Rhizobium sp. SSA_523: one gene and its partner. The protein of the gene in region 1 interacts with the protein of each later gene in a pairwise test. Links are inferred from orthologs where the notes say so. Each region holds a gene or a part of one and is shown in the gene's direction. Other genes may lie near its edges.

Region 1 (9,694 bases):
AGCGAGATCCCGATGACGCGCTCGTTCAACGGGGTCTCGACCGGCTTGCCGTCGCGGTCGTAAAAGCGGAAGGAAATTTCGCCGACGGCGCCGGCATCGTGCAGCATGGCCATTTCCTGGCGGGAAAAGACATTGCCGGAGCGGGCCAGAAGTTCCGAAGGCTCGACGGCGCCGATGCCGATAATGGCGAGCGTCAGCCGGCCGAACAGGTCCATCGTGCCGCGCACGACCGGATCGGCCAGCATCACGAGCTTTGCCTCCCTGGATGAGGTGATGCCCTGGACCAGCAGGAGGCGAGGCTCGCCGCCGGTCAGCTTCGCAAGCCGTGCGGTCAGCTGCGTCGCATGGGTCTGCACAGAGGCCTCGCCCATGCCGCCGAGGATCTGGACGATGTATTTCGCGCGGCCGGTTTTCAGGGGATGGATATTGTCCACCATGCGCAGGATCGTCTGGCTCCAGCTGGAAACGCCGATGACCTCGTCCTGCTGCAGGGTCACTTCCAGGAAATGCGCCGCGGCCTCGCCGATCCGGGCCATGATCGCCCCGTCTCGATCCTCCGAGCAGTCGATCACGATCGCCTCCGTCAGCCCATAGCGGTCGCGAAGCGCCGTCTCCAGATCCGCAAAGGTGCCGGGCGGCGGAATGATCGTGGTGCGCACGATCCCTTCCATCTCGGCCCGTTTCAGCATGCGCGATACGGTGGCTTGCGACATGTGCATGATGTCGGCAATTTCCGCCTGCCGCTTGCCCTCCGCGTGATACATCTGCGCGACGCGGGCGATCAGTCGAAGCTCGTTGAGACGTCCCATGAACCCTCCGGATGGGTGAATTTTTATTCACCCATAGATGAAGTCACGGGAAGGGTCGAGCGGAAGATGGCGTCGCGCCAGGTGGCGAGCGGTGTGCTGGTGTCCATTGTCTCCGGTGGGAGCACATCGGTCTTGCGCGGCAGGGCCGCAACCGCGCCGAGATCGGGCCATAGACCAAGCGTCAGGCCGCCCAGATAGGCCGCGCCGCGCGCCGATGCCTCAGCCGCATCGCATTGAATGATCGGGTGGGACAGCATATTGGCGACGCATTGCATCAGAAACCTGTTGGTGCTCGGACCGCCGTCGACAAAGAGCCGACCCAGCGGAGACGGCGACTGAGCTGCCATGACCTTGAAGACATCGTGAACCTGGAAGGCGATCGAATCCGTCACGGCGCGTGCCATCTGCGCGCGGCTGGTGTTGAAGGTGATGCCGGAGAACAGGGCTCTCGCATCGGCATGCCAATGCGGTGCGCCGAGACCGACAAAGGCCGGCACGAAGCCTGGCCCATCGGGCGCGGCGGTCTGCGCCAGATCGATGAGCGCCTGCACATCCGGCAGTCCCAATATCTCCGCCATCCAGGGCAGCGAGGCCGCCGAGACGAGGATATTGCCCTCGAAGGCATAGGTGGGCGTGCCGCCGACCGACCATGCAATGGTCGTGGTGAGACCGTTCTGGGGCGGGATGAAATGCGGCAGGGTGGTCATGATGGAGGAGCCGGTGCCGAAGGTTACCTTTCCGTCGCCGGGCTTGAAGGCGCCATGGCCAAAGAGCGCGGCATGGCTGTCGCCGATGGCAGCCGCGATCGGAATGCCGTCCGCCAGGCTGGGGACATTCAGGGTCTGGCCGAAGTGCGAGGCGCTGTCGCGAACCTCCGGCAAAAATGCCTTGGGCACGCCGAAGAGATCGCAGAGTTCATCGCTCCATGTCCTTTGCGTCAAGTCGAACAGCTGGCTTCGCGCCGCATTCGAGGCGTCGCAGGCGTGGACGCGGCCTCCGGTAAAGCAATGGATCAGCCAGGAATCGATCGTACCCAAACATACGCGACGTCCGGCAGGCGCGCGGTCGATCAGCCACCGCATCTTCGGTCCGGGAAACATGGGGTCGATCGGCAGGCCCGTCAGCGCCATGACCCGGCCGGAATGTCCAGCGGCATTGAGCGAGGCGCACACGGGCGCGCTGCGGCGGCACTGCCAGCTGATGACCGGTCCCAAGGCTTCGCCGGTCTCGGCGTCCCACATGGTCACCGATTCGCGCTGGTTGGAGATGGCGATGCCGGCAAGATCGGCCGACGGCGCTGCCGCCAGGCATTGCGCAATCGCCTCCAGCACCGATGCCCAAACGCGCTGTGGACTTTGCTCCACCCAGCCGGGCTCGGGATGCGAAATCCCGACCGGCGCCGACCCGCGCGCCAGGATCTCTCCATCGGCCGAGACAAGCACGGCCTTGGAATTTGTCGTCCCTTGATCGATGGCGAGAATGGCGGTGGTCATGGAAGCTCCGAATGCTTGCGGATGCCGTCGCTCAAGCGCCGGCATCCAATTGTCTCACGCTTGGCTGTTACAGCCGTCCGCTCTTTCGCGCCATGAGCTCTTCGGCTGCCTTGGCCATGGCCTCCGGCGACATGCCGAATTCGTCGAGCAGGAACTCGGCCGAGCCGGTCGGCGCGAAGATGCCGGGCACGCCCAGGATCTTCATCGGGACCGGTGCCTCCGCCACGACCACCTCAGCCACTGCGGAGCCGAGGCCACCATAGACCGAGTGTTCCTCGGCCGTCAGGATCGCACCGGTCTCGCGTGCCGCCGAGACGATGCTCTCGACGTCGATCGGTCGCACGGTTGCCATGTTCAGCACGCGGGCCTCGATGCCGCGGGCGGCAAGGATGGCCGCCGCCTTCATCGCCCGGTGCGTGAGCGTGCCGTTGGCGATCAAGGTAACGGCGTCGCCGTCGCGAAGCCTGTTGGCTTTGCCCAATGTAAACGTATGGCCTGGCTCCAGCAGATCCGGCACTCCGACGCGCGACAGCCGCAAAAAGACCGGTCCCTCATAGCGTGCCGCCCATTCCACGGCTGCTGCCGTCTCGATCGAATCGCAAGGGGCGATCACCGGCAGATTGGGCAGGACGCGCATCCAGGCGAAATCTTCGATGGAGTGGTGGGTCGGCCCCAATTCGCCATAGGCCATTCCGGAGGAAATACCGACCAGCTTCACATTGGCATTGGAATAGGCGATATCCGCCTTCACCTGCTCGAGCGAGCGGCCGGTGAGGAAACAGGCCGCACCGCAGACGAAGGGCAGAAGACCGCCATTGGCAAGGCCCGCGCCGACGCCCACCATGTTCTGCTCGGCAATGCCGACATTGATCAGCCGTTCCGGCCATTTCGACTTGAAGCCGCCAAGCTTGGAGGAGCCGACGGAATCATTGCAGACAGCAACCAGTCTGGAATTTTCGGCACCCAATCGCTCCAGGACGGAAACGAAGGCGTCGCGGCAATCGTGAAGCTTTTCAGGAGAGGTCAGGGCGTTCATCAAAGCACCTCCGAAAGTTCGGCCACGGCCATCTGATATTGTTCGGCGCTCGGCACTTTGTGGTGCCAGTCCACCTTGTCCTGCATGAAGGAAATCCCATGGCCTTTATTGGTGTGGGCGATGATGCAATGCGGGCGCGAGGCGCGATGCTGCAGGGCGGGAACGATTTCCGCCATGGCATTGCCGTTGATCTCGGAGACCTCCCAGCCAAAGGCGGCAAGCTTGTCGCCAAAGGGCGCCAGGTCGTTCGTATCGCGCAGGGCAGCGCCCTGCTGAAAGCGGTTGTGGTCGATGATGAGAGTGAGATTGTCGAGGCCGAACTGGGCAGCAGACGAAATTGCCTCCCAGTTCGATCCCTCCTGCATCTCGCCGTCGCCCGTCAGGACATAGGTGTGGTAGCCGGCGCTGGTGAGCTTGGCGGCCTTTGCCATGCCGACAGCGACCGGCAGACCGTGGCCGAGAGGGCCGGTATTGGTCTCCACGCCGGGGACCTTGTTGCAGTTCGGGTGACCGTTCAGCCGCGAATGCGGCTTGAGGAAAGTCGAAATCTCGTCTTCCGGGAAGAAGCCGCGCTTGGCAAGCGTCACATACAGAGCCAGCGCGACGTGACCCTTGGACAGAACGAACCTGTCCCGGTCCGGATGCCTGGGCTGATCGGGAAAGATCCGCAGAACCTGGAAATAGAGCGCCGTCAGGAGGTCGATGGCGGACATCTCGCCGCCGATATGACCGGCACCTGCTTCGTATACCGCCTGGAGATCGCGGAGGCGTATCTGCCTCGCAATGCGGTCGAGATCATTCGGCTGCATGAAACCCTCGTCATGAATAAATATGCTTGCGGTTATATAATTGCATGTGACGCCCTGCTGTCAAGCGCCGATAGCCGATTTGAATCGTGCAGAGAATGTCAAAGGAGATGTTGACAGCCCAAGTATGGCTGCGATACGAATTTACACACGGTGGTGAATATTTATGCCTGATGCTCATCAGGTTGTAGCATGGGAGATGGAAATGTCGGTTTCAGCGACAGAGGGGGATCGCAGTGCTGCGGCGAGCGTCCTGTCGGCATTGAGGGGCGCGACGGGTCCGCTGATCGGCCTCATCCTTCTGTGCCTTTTCCTTTCCTTTGCCACCGACAAGTTCATGTCGGTCAGGAACCTGCTCAACGTGCTCGACCAGATCACCGTTCTTGGCATCATGGCCGTCGGGATGACCATGGTGATCCTGATCGGCGGCATCGATCTTGCTGTCGGCTCGGTCCTGGCGCTCGCCATGATGGTCATGGGCTATCTGGCCAATCAGGTGGGCCTGCCACTGCCGCTCGGCATTCTGATCGCGCTTGCGGTCGCGGCGGCAACCGGCGCCATCTCGGGGATCCTCATCACCGCGCTCAGCGTGCCCGCCTTCATCGCGACGCTGGCAATGATGTCGGTGGCGCGCGGGCTTGCGAATATGATCACCGACGGGCAGCAGATCGTCGGCTTTCCGTCCTGGTTCAGCCTTCTCGCCTATACACGCTATGGCGGGCTTCTGACGCTGACGGTGGCCGCCATGCTTGTCGTCTTCCTTCTGGGCTGGATCTATCTGCGCTATACGGCCGGCGGGCGCTCGCTCTATGCGATCGGCGGCAATCCGGAAGTGGCGCGCCTCGCCGGCATCAACGTCAACCTCTACACGATCGGCGTCTATGTCGTTTCGGGTCTGCTCGCCGGTCTGGCAGGCGTGGTTCTCGCCATGCGCCTCGATTCGGTTCAGCCGACGGCCGGCGTTTCCTACGAACTCGACACGATCGCAGCCGTCGTCATCGGCGGCACAAGCCTGAGCGGCGGCAAAGGCGGCATTCTGGGAACCATCATCGGCGTCCTGATCATCGGCGTCCTGCGCAACGGGTTGAACCTCCTCGGGGTCTCGCCCTTCACGCAGGCCGTCGTGATCGGCGTCGTCATTGCGCTCGCAGTCGCGGCCGAGGCCGTGAAGCGGAGGTGAGGCTTTCGCGACGGCGCGAAGTCGCGTCGGAGGATCGGAGGATCTGCCCAAGAGCAGATTTGCCAAGACATGGCCCGACACGGTGTCGGGCACAGCATTCGGTCCCGCGATGGTAGCGGGGTCCCGAAACAACGGAGGAGAACGACCATGAAACTCAAGCTTATGCTTCTGGCCGCCGCAGCGCTCGCGACGACCGCCCTGAACCCCCTTGGCGCATCAGCCGCAGAGGTCAAGAAGATCGGCCTTGCCGTCTCCAATCTGCAGGCCGACTATTTCAATCAGATCAAGATCGGCGTCGAAGCCTATGCCAAGGAAAAGGGCATTCAGGTCGTCACCGTCGATGCCAAGAATGACAGCGCCACGCAGGTCAGCCAGGTGCAGGACCTGCTGACCCAGGATATCGACGCCTTCATCTACATTCCGGCCGGCGCTGCTGCCGCTGCCGTGCCCACACGTTTGGCGAAGGATGCGGGCATCCCGGTCGTCAACGTCGACCGCAATGCCGACGAGGCTCCGGGTGATACCTTTATCGCAACGGACAATGCGACATCGGCCTACGAAGTGTGCAAGCACATCATCGGACTGGCCGGCGGCAAGGGCAAGATGCTGATGATCCACGGTCAGAAGGGTACGACGCCGGAAGTTGAGCGGACGAAGGGCTGCCAGAAGGCCCTCGACGAGAACAAGGGTGTCGAACTGGTTGCCCAGCAGTGGAGCGAACAGTGGTCGCAGGCCGAGGGCCTCAATATCGGCCAGAACCTTCTGCAGGCCCATCCCGATGTGACGCTGATCTTCGCCCAGGCGGATGGTCTGGCGCTTGGAGCGGCCCAGGCCGTGAAGGTGTCGGGCGTCTCGCAGCGCGTCTATGTCGGCGGTTTCGACGGGGATACGACCGCGTTGCCGATCCTGGCGCAAGGCGGCTTCGACGCAACGGCGACCCAGCAGGTTCGCGGGATCGGCCGGCTGGCCGTGGATAGCGCGATCAAGCTCGCCGCCGGCGAAAAGCTGCCGGCCGAGCAATTGCTACCCGGCTTCCTGACGACGCCGGAAAACGCTCAGAAATACGTTGCCGAACATCCCTGAGCATCACCGGAAGACAGCGCCATGACTGCCAATGACCTCCCTCCCATCCTCTCGCTCCGGCAGATCCGCAAGGTCTACGGGACGCTCGAGGTCCTGCACGGCATCGACCTTGACGTGAGAGCGGGTGAAGTCGTGGCGCTGCTGGGTGAAAACGGTGCCGGAAAATCGACCCTTTCGAGGATCATTTCCGGCGCCGTCCAACAGACCTCCGGCGATATGAGCTGGCTCGGCGCGCCCTATGCGCCGGCCACGCCGCGCGCTGCCATGGATGCCGGCGTCGGCATGATCCATCAGGAACTGAAGCTCCTGCCGCAACTATCGATTGCCGAGAATGTCTTTGTCGGCCGCTATCTGATGAAAGGTGGCCGGGTCGATCGCCAGGCGATGGAGGAGCGCGCGCATGCCGGTCTCCAGCGGCTTGGGCTCGATATCTCTCCGCGCCGGCTGGTGGAGGGGCTTTCGACCGCCAAGCAGCAATTGATCGAAATTGCGAAGGCCATGACGCTGAACGCCAAATTGCTCATCCTGGATGAGCCGACGGCCGCACTGGGCGGTGAGGAGACGCAGCTTCTCTTCCGCCAGATCGAGCGCCTCAAGGCCGATGGCGTCGGCATCATCTATATTTCGCACCGGCTGGAAGAAATCCGGCAGATTGCCGACCGCATCGTGGTGATGCGCGACGGCGCCAAGGCGCAGGAGTTCGAAAGCGGCGATATCCCGGTCCGCACCATTGTCGAGGCCATGGTCGGCCGTTCGCTGGACCGGATGTTTCCGGCCGTGCCGGTTCCGGACGACGAGATCATGCTCGAGGTTTGCGGCCTCTCCGCACCATCGGCAGCGTTCCGCGATATTGATTTCTCCGTGAAGCGCGGTGAGGTTTTCGGCATTGCCGGGCTGGTCGGCGCAGGCCGCACCGAACTAGTCCGCGCGATCACCGGCGCCGATCCGATCGCCGCAGGCGAGGTCGTTCTCAACGGCAAGGTCATCACGCCGCGATCGCCGCGCGATGCCATTCGCAATGGTATCGTCCTGGTTCCCGAGGATCGCAAGCTGCAGGGCCTGGTCCTGGAGCATTCCATTGCCGAGAATATCGGCTATGCCAACCTGGATGCGGTCGCCCATCGGGGTTTCCTCACGCGTTCCAGGCTTGCCCGCTTCGCCGATCGGCATATCAAATCCTTCGGCGTCAAAGGAAAAGGCGACCAGAATGCCGGGGAATTGTCGGGCGGCAATCAGCAGAAGGTGGTGCTTGCCAAGTGGCTGGCGCGCAACCCCAAAGTCGTCGTGCTCGACGAGCCGACAAGGGGTATCGATGTGGGCGCCCGTTCGTCCATCTATGACACGATCATGGAACTGGCCCGTCAGGGCATTGCCGTCATCGTCGTCAGTTCGGATCTTGAGGAAGTGCTGGGGGTCTCGAACCGGATCATGGTGATGGCCCAGGGAAAGCAGGCGGGCATACTCGACCGCGCCAGCGCCAACGACGTATCGGTCATGGAATTGGCCACGATTTGATTTGCAAGGAGACGTATCGATGTCGGAGATGAGCCTGAACGCGCCAAAACTCTTCACTCTTACAGGCCAGGTCGCCTTGGTGACCGGCGCGGGCAGCGGTATCGGCCAGCGAATCGCGATCGGGCTGGCGCAATGCGGCGCCGATGTCGCGCTTCTCGACCGCCGCACGGATGATGGCCTGGCCACCACGGCGCGTTTCGTGCAAGCGGCCGGACGCCGCAGCGTCGAGATCGCAGCGGACGTGACCCAGGCTGAGGCATTGTCCGAGGCGGTGGCACGCACCGAGGCCGAGCTCGGACCGCTGACCCTCGCCGTCAATGCCGCCGGTATTGCCAATGCCAATCCGGCTGAGGAGATGGAGGAGGCGCAGTTCCAGACGATGATGGACATCAATCTGAAGGGGGTCTTCCTGTCATGCCAGGCAGAGGCACGCGCCATGCTGAAAAACGGCCGCGGATCGATCGTCAACATCGCCTCCATGTCCGGCGTCATCGTGAATCGCGGTCTGAATCAGTGCCATTACAATGCCTCGAAGGCAGGCGTGATCCATATGTCCAAATCGATGGCGATGGAGTGGGTGGGGCGCAATATTCGGGTGAATACGATCAGTCCCGGCTATACCGCAACGCCGATGAATACCCGGCCGGAAATGGTGCACCAGACGAAGCTGTTCGAGGAACAGACCCCCATGCAGCGAATGGCAAATGTCGATGAAATGGTAGGCCCCGCTGTGTACCTGCTGTCTGATGCGGCAAGCTTCGTCACCGGCGTCGATCTTCTGGTGGATGGCGGCTTCTGCTGCTGGTGATGCGATTGGGCCTGTCTTTGCACTTCCCGTCGTGCTGCTTCGGCTATGGCCCCGGCAGCTGCGCCCTGGCGTGTGAAGAGGGCGCATGAAAGAGGCGCGACGGCGGCGCGAAGAGCTGCAATGGCGCATGTCAGGCCGTCGCCAAGGATCCCATCGCAGCAGTCAAAGGCCGCCGTCAGCGACCGATTTGCGAGTCTTGATTGTTTCTTCTTGAAAAAGAGGGGGTTCATACCTTAAATTGCAGAGGTTCTCAGGGCGGGGTGAAATTCCCCACCGGCGGTATCCGGCTTTGCCGGGAGCCCGCGAGCGCTTTCACCCCGGTGAAAGGCAGCAGATCCGGTGAGAGGCCGGAGCCGACGGTTAGAGTCCGGATGGAAGAGAGCATCGGCATCGCGGCTCCCGCACAGGGAGGCGCGCGTGTTGTGTTCGCCCAAGGGATTGATGGCGGCTGTGAGGTCGCGAATTTGCCGCGGAAGCGGCGACCCTTGAAAGGCACCGGAATGACACTTTCGACAGTTGAAGACGCATTGGAAGCTTTGGCGCGCGGCGGTATGGTCGTCGTGGTCGATGATGAAGATCGCGAGAATGAGGGCGACATCATCGTCGCGTCCGATCATGTGACGCCCGAAACCATCGCCTTCATGATGAAGCACGCCCGCGGCCTCGTCTGCGTGGCGATGGAGGGCGAGCGCCTCGACGCGCTGGACATCCCGCTAATGGTCCCGAACAACACCGAATATCTGAAGACGGCGTTCACCGTATCAGTCGATTATATCGGCGGCACGACGACCGGCATTTCCGCCGCGGATCGGGCGGCGACCGTTAGGGCCCTGATGGATGAGGCCTCCTCGCCAGAGGATTTTGCCCGGCCCGGCCATATTTTTCCGCTTCGCGCCCATCCGGATGGCGTGCTGGGCCGGCCTGGTCATACCGAAGCTGCGGTCGATCTCGCCCGGCTGATCGG
Region 2 (10,252 bases), on another replicon or contig:
TCACCATCCATCTTCTGCCTGTCGACGTAATCCTGCACCATTTCCCGAATTACCTCGGCCTCGGAAGTCCGAGCCGAACCCACTGCCGCAGAAAACTCTTGGGCAAGGCTCGCATCGAGATCGATCTGAAGTTGGGCTTTGCGTCGCATGTCGGTGCTGTTCCCGAGGTTTCGAGGATATGAGATCCGGAGCCCAGTCTAGGCCAAGCCTCGCGCTGTGTCCAATTGCCCGCTATCTTGCCCCTTCCTTTCGCAGCCAAAAACCCTTAAAGACGCGGCACCATGATGAATCCTACCGCGGTCCGCATCCTTCGAATTATCGGCCCGGCCTTCCTCGCAGCGTGATCGCGCGGGAAGGTCCGGGTTTTCGGTGCCGGGACAAGCGTGAGGTCCGGCCCAGTTCAAACGCCTCGCCGAGTTTCATCCGCGCGACCTTCGCCGTCGCCCATCGAAATGGTTGATCCATGACCGACACTAGAACCGACAACAAGACCGCCAGCTCCGACAAGACCGATTATTCCTCCACCCTCTATTTGCCGCAGACGGATTTCCCCATGCGTGCCGGCCTTCCCCAGAAGGAGCCGGAAATGGCAAAGAAGTGGAAGGAGATGGGTCTCTACAAGAAGCTGCGCGCATCGGCCGCCGGCCGCGAGAAATTCGTGCTGCATGACGGCCCGCCCTATGCCAATGGCAATATCCATATCGGCCATGCGCTGAACAAGGTGCTGAAGGACGTCATCACCCGCTCGTTCCAGATGCGGGGCTTCGACTCCAATTACGTGCCCGGCTGGGATTGCCATGGCCTGCCGATCGAATGGAAGATCGAGGAAGCCTATCGCGCCAGGGGCAAGGATAAGGACGAGGTGCCGATCAACGAATTCCGGCAGGAATGCCGTGAATTCGCGCAAGGCTGGATCGATATCCAGTCGGAGGAATTCCGCCGCCTCGGCATCGAGGGCGATTTCGACAATCCCTACACCACCATGGCCTTCCATTCGGAAGCCCGCATCGCCGGGGAATTGCTGAAGCTCGCCATGAGCGGCCAGCTCTATCGCGGCTCCAAGCCGATCATGTGGTCGGTGGTGGAGCGCACGGCGCTTGCCGAAGCCGAAGTCGAATATCACGAGGTCGAAAGCGACACGATCTGGGTGAAGTTCCCGATCGAAGCGGGCAAGGGCGATCTCGCCGGCGCCTGCGTCGTCATCTGGACGACCACGCCCTGGACGATTCCGGGCAACAGGGCCATCTCCTATTCGGGGAAGATCGAATACGGTCTTTACAAGGTCACGGCCGCGGCCAATGATTTCGGTCCGCAGCCGGGCGAAAAGCTGATCTTCGCCGACAAGCTGGCAGCCGAGGCCTTTGCCAAGGCAAAGCTGGAGTTCAAGCGTCTGCGTCAGGTGTGGGCGCAGGATCTCGCCGCCATCACCTGCGCCCATCCGCTGGCCTCGCTCGGCTATGACTTCAAAGTCCCGCTGCTCGATGGCGATCATGTCACCGATGATGCCGGCACCGGTTTCGTCCACACGGCGCCCAGCCACGGCCGCGAGGACTTCGAGGCCTGGATGGCCAATCTCCGCGCGCTCGAGGCTCGGGGCATCGACACCAAGATCCCGTTCCCGGTCGATGATGCCGGTTTCTATACCGAGGATGCTCCCGGTTTCGGCCCTTCGGCCGAAGGCGGTGCCGCCCGCGTGCTTGACGACAATGGCAAGAAGGGCGATGCCAACAAGCGGGTCATCGAGGCGCTGATCGCCACGAACACTTTGTTTGCCCGTGGCCGCATCAAGCACGAATACCCGCATTCCTGGCGCTCGAAGAAGCCGGTCATCTTCCGCAATACGCCGCAATGGTTCGTCTACATGGACAAGGAGCTGGGGGACGGTACGACGCTGCGTTCGCGCGCCCTTTCCGCCATCGACGACACCCGCTTCGTGCCGGCCGGCGGCCAGAACCGCCTGCGCGCCATGATCGAGCAGCGGCCGGATTGGGTCCTTTCCCGCCAGCGCGCCTGGGGCGTGCCGATCTGCGTCTTTGCGGATGCAGAGGGCAATGTGCTGCGGGACGAGAAGGTGAATGCCCGCATTCTCGAAGCTTTCGAGAAGGAAGGGGCGGATGCCTGGTTCGCCCAAGGCGCCAAGGAGCGCTTCCTCGGCAACGAGCATGATGGCGAAACGTGGCAGATGGTCACCGACATTCTCGACGTCTGGTTCGATAGTGGCTCCACCCACACCTTCACGCTGGAAGATCGCCCGGATCTGAAATGGCCGGCCGATGTCTATCTGGAAGGGTCAGACCAGCATCGCGGCTGGTTCCATTCCTCGCTTCTGGAAAGCTGCGCCACGCGCGGTCGCGCACCGTACAACGCGGTCGTCACGCACGGCTTCACCATGGCCGAAGACGGCCGCAAAATGTCGAAATCGCTCGGCAATACGGTGACGCCGCAGGATGTGATGAAGGAATCCGGCGCCGATATCCTGCGCCTCTGGGTCATGTCGACCGATTATGCGGAGGATCAGCGCCTCGGCAAGACGATCATCCAGACCAATATCGATGCCTATCGCAAGATCCGCAACACGATCCGCTGGATGCTCGGCACGCTCGCCCACGACAAGGGCGAAGAAATCGCCTACGCCGATCTGCCGGAGCTGGAAAAGCTGATGCTGCACCGGCTCTCCGAGCTCGACCAGCTGGTGCGCAAGGGCTATGACGATTTCGATTTCAAGCGCATCGTCCGGGCGCTCTCGGATTTCGCCAATGTGGAATTGTCGGCCTTCTATTTCGATATCCGCAAGGACACGCTCTATTGCGAGGCGCCTTCCAGCCTGAAACGCCGCGCCGCCCTGCATGTCATCCGCAAGCTCTTCGACTGCCTGGTCCTGTGGTTTGCCCCGATGATGCCCTTCACCACGGAAGAGGCCTGGCTGAGCCGCGATCCCTCGGCCGGCTCGGTCCATCTGGAACAGTTCCCGGTCATCCCCGCGGAATGGGAAAACGGCCAGGTTGCGGAGAAATGGAAGCATGTCCGCACGGTGCGCCGTGCCGTGACCGGCGCGCTGGAAATCGAGCGCAGGGAAAAGCGCATCGGCTCGTCCCTGGAGGCCGCACCGATCGTGCATGTGGCGGATCCGGACCTCATGAAGGCGCTGGAAGGGCTGGATTTCGCCGAAATCTGCATCACGTCGGATATTTCTGTGGTGGCCGGCGAGGGCCCCGCAGAGGCCTTCCGTCTGGAGGACGCGGCCAGGGTCGCGGTGGAGCCGAAGCTTGCCGAAGGCACGCGCTGCGCCCGGTCGTGGAAGATCACGAAGGATGTCGGCTCCGATCCCGATTATCCCGATGTCTCGGCGCGCGATGCCAAGGCCTTGCGGGAGCTGGCGCAGATCGCCTGACAAGCATGGGCCGGATGATTGCGCTTTGGCGCGTCATCCGGTAAGTCTTGCCGGAATTGGTGGTCTGCCTGAAATTGGCCGGATTTTTCCGTCATGGCTCGCGCAATCATGGTGCGGGCTCACGGGCGCATAGGCGTTTTGGCTCGCAGGCGTTGTGAAGGACGCCGCTGGAAGGGGTTGAATGAAGACGATGCAGGGAATTCGTGCAGGTCTTGGCATCTGCGTTGTCACTGCTGTTGCAGCGGGCGTCTCCGGCTGCGTGTCCAGCCCGACCTATGGCACGAGCAAGACGGCGGGCGAGCAACTGGTCGACGACCTTGGCCAGTCCCTGGCGTTCTCGCAGGATGCCGCCAACAAGGATACGCGCTACAATCCGCGGCCGAAGCTCGTCGTCAGCAAGTCGGCAGAAAGCTCGCTGCCGCCGCCGCAGGCCTCGCTGGCCGGGCGCGACAACAATCCCAACTGGGTGGAATCTCCGGAAGAGACGCGCGCGCGCCTGCGTCTGGAAGCGGAAGAGAACAGGAATAACCCGAATTATCGCTCGCCGCTGCTTGCCGGCAATGGCACAGCGGGGACGATGACGGAAACCCAGCGCTGGGAAGCCTTCCGCAAGGCGCGCGCCAATGCCGAAAGCCCCGGCATCAGCGGCCAGCGCCGGACGCTGACCGAGCCGCCGACGCAATATCGTCTGGCCGACAATGCGGCCCTGACGGATCTCGGCGAACCGGAGCTGAAGAAGGAACGCGAGCGCAAGAAATCCGCTGCCTCCGCCGCCAGCAACACCTCCTCCTGGTGGAACCCCTTCAAGTAAGGTCCTGCCGCTATCATCAGAAGCCAGGGAAAGCCGGGCCGAGCTTGAGGAAAGCCGTGCCTGCGGTTCCCTTCATGCTCCGGCTGGCACGATTCTCTCCGATCAAGCTGCGGCCGAAGCGGTATATTGGGCCTGCAAGGCGGTCAATCTTGCCCGATTCCGCCACCGTCCCGTCGCCTGGTTTGAAAAAACCTCAGCAGAAGAGAGGCTGCCTCCGTTTCGGCAATGCCGGAATAGACATCCGGCGCATGATGGCAGGTCGGCTGGTTGAAGAAGCGCACGCCGCTTTCCACCGCGCCGCCTTTCGGATCGCTGGCGCCATAATAGAGACGCCGGATACGGGCAAAGGAAATTGCGGCGGCGCACATGGTGCAGGGTTCCAGCGTGACATAGAGATCGGCCCCGGCCAGCCGCTCCTGTCCCAGTGCCTCGCAGGCATAGCGGATGGCGGCGATTTCCGCATGGGCCGTCACGTCGTGGGTCTGCCGGGTCATGTTGCCGGCGCGTGCAATGATGGCGCCGTTGACAACGACCACGGCGCCGATCGGCACTTCATCTCGCTCTGCCGCCTTGCGCGCCTCTTCCAGCGCAGCAACCATGAAAGGATTTGTGCCGCTCATCCCGCTTTTTTCCTCTTAACCCGGCGGACGCGAAGTGGTAGCAACGAAGCAACTCCCTTGTCCAACCCTCTTGTCGCGCGCAGGTGATCTCGTCAGCGACCAGGCGCAACTTCAAGTCAACCGCGATGCCCGGGCCGTGTCCCGCCGGCAGACGCCTCAGGCAAACAACAAATGAGCTTCAAAGACAAGCCGAAGCGCGACGCGGGGAAAACCTTCGGTCGCGACACGAAGAAGACCACAGCCGGCAAACGCCCGGACGGCAAAGCCAAGCGGCCGGACGGCGGCGACAAGCGCCCCGAAGGCAAAGCCAAGCGGCCGGAAGGCGCGCAGAAGACCTTCGAGGCTGCCGCCAGGGCGCCGCGCAAGCCGGCCGCCCAGGCCGTGGCGGCAGAGCCCGCTTCCGAGGGCAAGCCCGAGCGCATTTCGAAGATCCTGGCGCGGGCCGGCGTCGCGTCGCGTCGCGACGTGGAGCGGATGATCATGGATGGCCGCGTGCGGCTGAACGGTCAGCTTCTCGACACGCCGGTGGTCAATGCCACCCTGGCCGACAAGATCGAGGTCGATGGCGAACCGATCCGCGGCATCGAGCGTACCCGCCTGTGGCTCTACCACAAGCCTGCGGGCCTGGTGACGACGAATGCGGATCCCGAAGGACGGCCGACGGTCTTCGACAACCTGCCCGGCGAATTGCCGCGGGTCATGTCGGTCGGCCGGCTCGATATCAATACGGAGGGCCTGCTCCTCCTGACCAATGATGGCGGCCTGTCGCGCGTTCTGGAACTGCCGACCACGGGATGGCTGCGGCGTTACCGCGTCCGCGCGCATGGCGATGTCAGCCAGGAGGATCTCGACAAACTAAAGGACGGCATTGCCGTCGACGGCATTCTCTACGGCGCCATCGACGCGACGCTGGACCGCACCCAGGGGCACAATGTGTGGATCACCATGGGTCTTCGCGAGGGCAAGAACCGCGAGATCAAGAACGTGCTCGGCGCGCTCGGCCTCGAGGTCAACCGCCTCATCCGCATTTCCTACGGGCCCTTCCAGCTTGGCGACCTGCCGGAAGGCCATGTGGTGGAAGTGCGCGGCCGCATGCTGCGCGACCAGCTTGGTCCGCGCCTGATCGAGGAATCCAAGGCGAATTTCGACGCGCCGATCTATAGCAGCGGTCCTGCAGACGATGAGGCGCCGCAGCCGAAGGCCGCCGGTGGACGGCGCGATGAGGGCGGCTGGGGTGCCGAGGAGCGTCAGGAGCGGCCGAAGGGTCGTCTCGACACCCGGCCCGAGCGTGACGGCGAAGGCCGCGATGGTGGGCGCGATCGCCCGCGCGGCAAGGATCAGGGCCGCGATCAGGATCGCGGTGGCAAGGATTTTGCAAAGCGCGGCGGCAAGCCGGGCGAGGGCAAATTCGGCGACGGCAAATTTGGCGACGACAAGGCCAAGAAGCGTCTGCCGCTCGGCACTTCCCGCACCGCCAATGTCTGGATGGCGCCCGGCGCCCGGCCGACGGCCGATGGCGGCACCAAGAAATCGGCCCGGGCCGAGGCCGAGCGCCTTTTCAACAAGGGTGGTGAGCCCGAGCGCCGCACCTCCAGCATCCCGATCAACCGCGTCGAAGGCGATAGCGACTGGATCCGCGCCGAAGCGCCGGTGCGTCGCCCGCGCGATGAGGACCAGGAGGGTTCCGGCCGGCGCGACAGAGGTGACCGTGGCGACAGAGGCGACCGTCCGGCGCGTGGCGATCGCAGCGACAGGGGGGGTCGTGGTGATCGTCCGGCACGGGGCGATCGTAGCGAGCGTCCCGCATCGGACCGCCCGCGCGCCGACCGCAGGCCGCGCGAGGATGGCGACAGGCCACGTTCCAAGCCCTACGGATCGGGCTCCGGTCCCGGTCGCTCTCCGCGGGAAGCGGCCGAACGGGCCTTCAGCCGTCCCTCCGGTGAGCGTTCTTATGGAGATCGCTCCTCGGGCAACCGCTCCGACGAGGCGCGTTCGGAAGGCGGCCGTGGCGGTTTCGGCGAAAGGCCCTCCGGCGGCAGGCCGGGTGCAAAACCTTTCGGCAGCAAGCCGTTTGGCGCAAAGCCCTCGGGTGGAAAGCCGTCTGGCGGAAAGCCCTCCGGTGGGAAGCCCTCTGGCGCAACGCCGGGCAAAGGTTTCGGCGGCAAAGGTTTCGGTGGCAAGGGTTCCGGCGGCAAATCCGAAGGCCGTCCTTCGGGCGGCTCTCCCTCCGGCGGGCGCCCCTTCGGGGGCAAGCCTTCGGGCGGCCGCGGTCCCGGTTCCGGCTCTGGTTCGAGGGGCGGCGGCGGCTCGCGTTCCAGAACACCGAGAGGATGATGCGACGTGCGGATCGTAGGTGGTGAGTTTCGTGGCCGCGCGCTGGCCACGCCCAAATCCAACGCGATCCGGCCGACCATCGACCGGACGCGCGAGAGCCTGTTCAACATCATCAACCACGTCTATCCGGACGCGGTCGAGGGAACGCGCATCATCGATCTTTTCGCCGGCACAGGCGCGGTCGGGCTGGAGGCCCTGTCGCGCGGTTGCCGCAGCGCCCTTTTCGTCGAAAACAGCATAGAGGGCCGCGGTCTGCTATGGGAGAATATCGACCATCTCGGCCTGCACGGCCGTGCCCGCATTCTCCGGCGCGACGCGACCCGTCTTGGTGATGTCGGCACCATGGAGCCCTGTCATTTCCTGTTTGCCGATCCGCCCTATGGCCAGGGCCTGGGGGAGGCGGCGGTGAAGGCTGCGCATGAGGGCGGCTGGCTTCTTGCCGGCGCACTGGTCGTGCTGGAGGAGCGAAGCGATGTGACGCTGTCTCTCGATACGGTCTTTCAGCCGCTGGAGCAGCGGCGTTTCGGCGATACGCGCGTCGACTTCTTCCGCTACAAGCCAAGCTGACCTGATCCGCCTGGACAGATTGACCTGAGCAGGGCCCAACCTGACCAAATTCACCTGACCAAATCCACCTGACCAAACCACCTGAATAAGCCAGCTGAACAAGCCGTCCCGAAGGAGCCTGCGCATGAACACGAGGTTGTCGCTGCCCGACCCGCGTGACGCCTCCGAGAGGCCGGCGGGTTCAGCGCCGCGGGTCGCGCTTGCGTTGGGCGGCGGCGGTGCGCGCGGCATTGCCCATATCGCCATCATCGAGGCGCTGGACGAAATGGGCATTCGCCCCGTCGCCATTGCCGGCTCATCGATCGGCGCGATTTTCGGTGCGGGCATGGCGGCGGGCATGACAGGCGCGGAGATGCGCGCCTTCTCCATCGAAACGCTCGGCAATCGGGCCGCCGTCCTCAACCGTTTGTGGTCGCTTGGTCCGGGAAGCATGCGCGATACGGTCGGCGGCTTCCGGCTGGGTCATTTCAACCTGGAACGCATCCTCACCGCCTTCCTGCCGCAGCAGGTGCCGCAGACCTTCGAGGACCTGCAGATCCCTCTGAAGATCGCCGTGACCGATTATTACGGCCAGTCGGAGGCCATCCTCGAAGAGGGCGAATTGCGCCTTGCCATTGCCGCCTCGGCGGCCATTCCGGGCCTGTTCATGCCGGTGCGGATCAATGGCCGCATCATGGTCGATGGCGGCATTTTCAATCCCATTCCTTACGAGCATGTGGCGGATGGCGCCGATATCGTCATCGGCGTCGATGTCGTCGGCGGGCCGGAAGGGGATGGCACACATCCGCCCAACCGGATCGAAAGCATGTTCGGCGCCAGCCAGCTGATGATGCAGGCCTGTATTGCGCTGAAACTCAAGCTGCACTCGCCGCAGCTTTTCCTGCGGCCGCCGGTCAGCCGCTTCGGCGTCATGGATTTTCTGAAAGTGCGGGAGATCCTGGCCGAGACCGAAGGCGTCAAGGAGGAACTGAAGCGCAGCCTGGGCAGCCTGCTCTAGAGTATCCGTTTTGATCAAGTGGGTTTTGGCGTCCATTTTCGATTTTTCCGCAGGAGAGCGTTTGCCAGCACGATGAGCTTTCGCATGACTGCTGTTATGGCGACTTTCGGTGGTTTTCCGGCGGCTTTGAGCTGGTCGTATTTGGCACTGAGGTCCGGGTTGAAACGACAGGCAACGAGGGCTGGCATGTAAAGTGCCTGCCGAACGATGGCCCTCCCGCCAGCGATGAAAGCGCGTCCGGTCCATCGTCCGGACTGGCGGCTCATGGGGGCAAGACCGCAAAGGGCTGCGGCTGTTTTCTCCTCCAATTCGCCCAGTTCCGGCATCTCGATAAGAAGCGTGAAGGCCGTGACCTGAGATATGCCGGGGATCGAGACAAGGATATCGAACCTGGCCTTCAGGGTCGTATCTTCGATAATCAAGGCCATGATGGCCTCATCCACGGCCTTGATCTGCCGCTCGATCTGCCGAAGCCTGTCGATATTTTGTCTCTTCAAGAGCAGGTTGGACAGGGTCTTCGACCTGTTCTTCGCGGCGGTCCTGTCCTTGATCAGGGCCAGACGAGCGATATGCAACTCTTTCAGATCATTGCGGATTTGCGTGTCGGTCTCAAGAATGCGCGGTTGAAGAAGCGCGCCGTAACGCGCCAGCAGTCCAGCATCGATCCGGTCTGTTTTGGCAAGTCTGCCAGTGGCTTGCGCGAAGCGCCTTGCAAGGCGGGGATTGACCTTGGAGAGGCCAAGCCTTGCACCATCATGAAGCGCTCGAAGGCCTTGTGATAAGGGCCGGTGGGTTCATAGACAATGCGTGCCACTGTCTTTGCGCCGATCCATCTGACAATGGCGGCAAATCCCTTGCGGTCATTGGCAACCTTCAGTGATTGGCCATCCGGCAGGCTGTGCAGATCGATATGGTCTTTCGAGATGTCTGCGCCGATGGTAATATCCGTCATCTTTTCTGATCTCCCATGCTTGTCATCCGAGCCCAAAGCTCGGGTATCCGTTCAGGACGATTGGAAAAGATGGGGGCGATCACACTCTAGCTCGGCCCGGCATTCGCAAGACTGGCGGCCTGCATGTCCACGATCCGTCCCCCATCGCCGGAAGAGGAGGGCCGTCCTCTCCGGCGCTTCTTTATCTCACCAAGAAGCAAGAAAATCATAAGACAAGCAGGTCTAGCAAAACTGCGACAGCGCTTTTGCGTCCGGCTACAGCGTGTCGGCTTCCTGGGCGGCTTCCATGGTGTCGGCCATGGCATCGGGAACAGGCGTGCGCTTGGGCTTGGTCAGCGGCTCGGGGCGGACCGGGCGCGAATGCAGCATATGGGCGCCGGCCGCCAGTCCCTTCGCCGCCTGGATCTGCAGCCGCTCCTCGTCGCGCTTGCGGATATCGTCGCCGATCTCGCTGGCCTGTGCCTCCGGAATGCCGAGCCCCTCCAGCATTTTGCGGCCAAACAGAAAGCCCGATTCCAGTGTCTCGCGCAGCTCGTATTCCACTTCCCGCGCCCGCAGCGAAAGCGTGTGGACGCGGTCA

The links.
Region 2: the proteins of QTJ18_RS05970 (region 1) and ileS interact in binary tests that used the Escherichia coli proteins (3 or more experiments, as listed by UniProt). The link is inferred for Rhizobium sp. SSA_523 from one-to-one orthologs.

Annotation. Positions count from the first base shown.
Region 1 is NZ_CP129381.1:1,021,996-1,031,689, reverse strand. What follows is about bases 4,478-7,439. They hold QTJ18_RS05970 (substrate-binding domain-containing protein), read left to right. Parts: upstream 4,478-5,471; coding sequence 5,472-6,407; downstream 6,408-7,439. Other genes in these bases: QTJ18_RS05965 (sugar ABC transporter ATP-binding protein), read left to right, coding at 6,429-7,439; QTJ18_RS05975 (ABC transporter permease), read left to right, coding at 4,478-5,324. Also shown: QTJ18_RS05995 (sugar-binding transcriptional regulator), read right to left, coding at 1-809; QTJ18_RS05990 (FGGY family carbohydrate kinase), read right to left, coding at 833-2,302; QTJ18_RS05985 (transketolase family protein), read right to left, coding at 2,370-3,338; QTJ18_RS05980 (transketolase), read right to left, coding at 3,338-4,147; more of QTJ18_RS05975, read left to right, coding at 4,350-4,477; more of QTJ18_RS05965, read left to right, coding at 7,440-7,922; QTJ18_RS05960 (SDR family oxidoreductase), read left to right, coding at 7,942-8,730; ribB (3,4-dihydroxy-2-butanone-4-phosphate synthase), read left to right, coding at 9,231-9,694. UniProt on the Escherichia coli protein: Part of the ABC transporter complex RbsABC involved in ribose import. Binds ribose. Also serves as the primary chemoreceptor for chemotaxis.
Region 2 is NZ_CP129382.1:3,616,613-3,626,864, forward strand. The notes cover bases 72-3,591. They hold ileS (isoleucine--tRNA ligase), read left to right. Parts: upstream 72-463; coding sequence 464-3,391; downstream 3,392-3,591. Other genes in these bases: QTJ18_RS25405 (hypothetical protein), read right to left, coding at 72-149; QTJ18_RS25415 (hypothetical protein), read left to right, coding at 3,573-3,591. Also shown: more of QTJ18_RS25405, read right to left, coding at 1-71; more of QTJ18_RS25415, read left to right, coding at 3,592-4,202; QTJ18_RS25420 (nucleoside deaminase), read right to left, coding at 4,346-4,822; QTJ18_RS25425 (pseudouridine synthase), read left to right, coding at 4,994-7,156; 16S rRNA (guanine(966)-N(2))-methyltransferase RsmD, read left to right, coding at 7,163-7,723; QTJ18_RS25435 (patatin-like phospholipase family protein), read left to right, coding at 7,848-8,720; QTJ18_RS25445 (monovalent cation:proton antiporter-2 (CPA2) family protein), read right to left, coding at 9,928-10,252. UniProt on the Escherichia coli protein: Catalyzes the attachment of isoleucine to tRNA(Ile). As IleRS can inadvertently accommodate and process structurally similar amino acids such as valine, to avoid such errors it has two additional distinct tRNA(Ile)-dependent editing activities.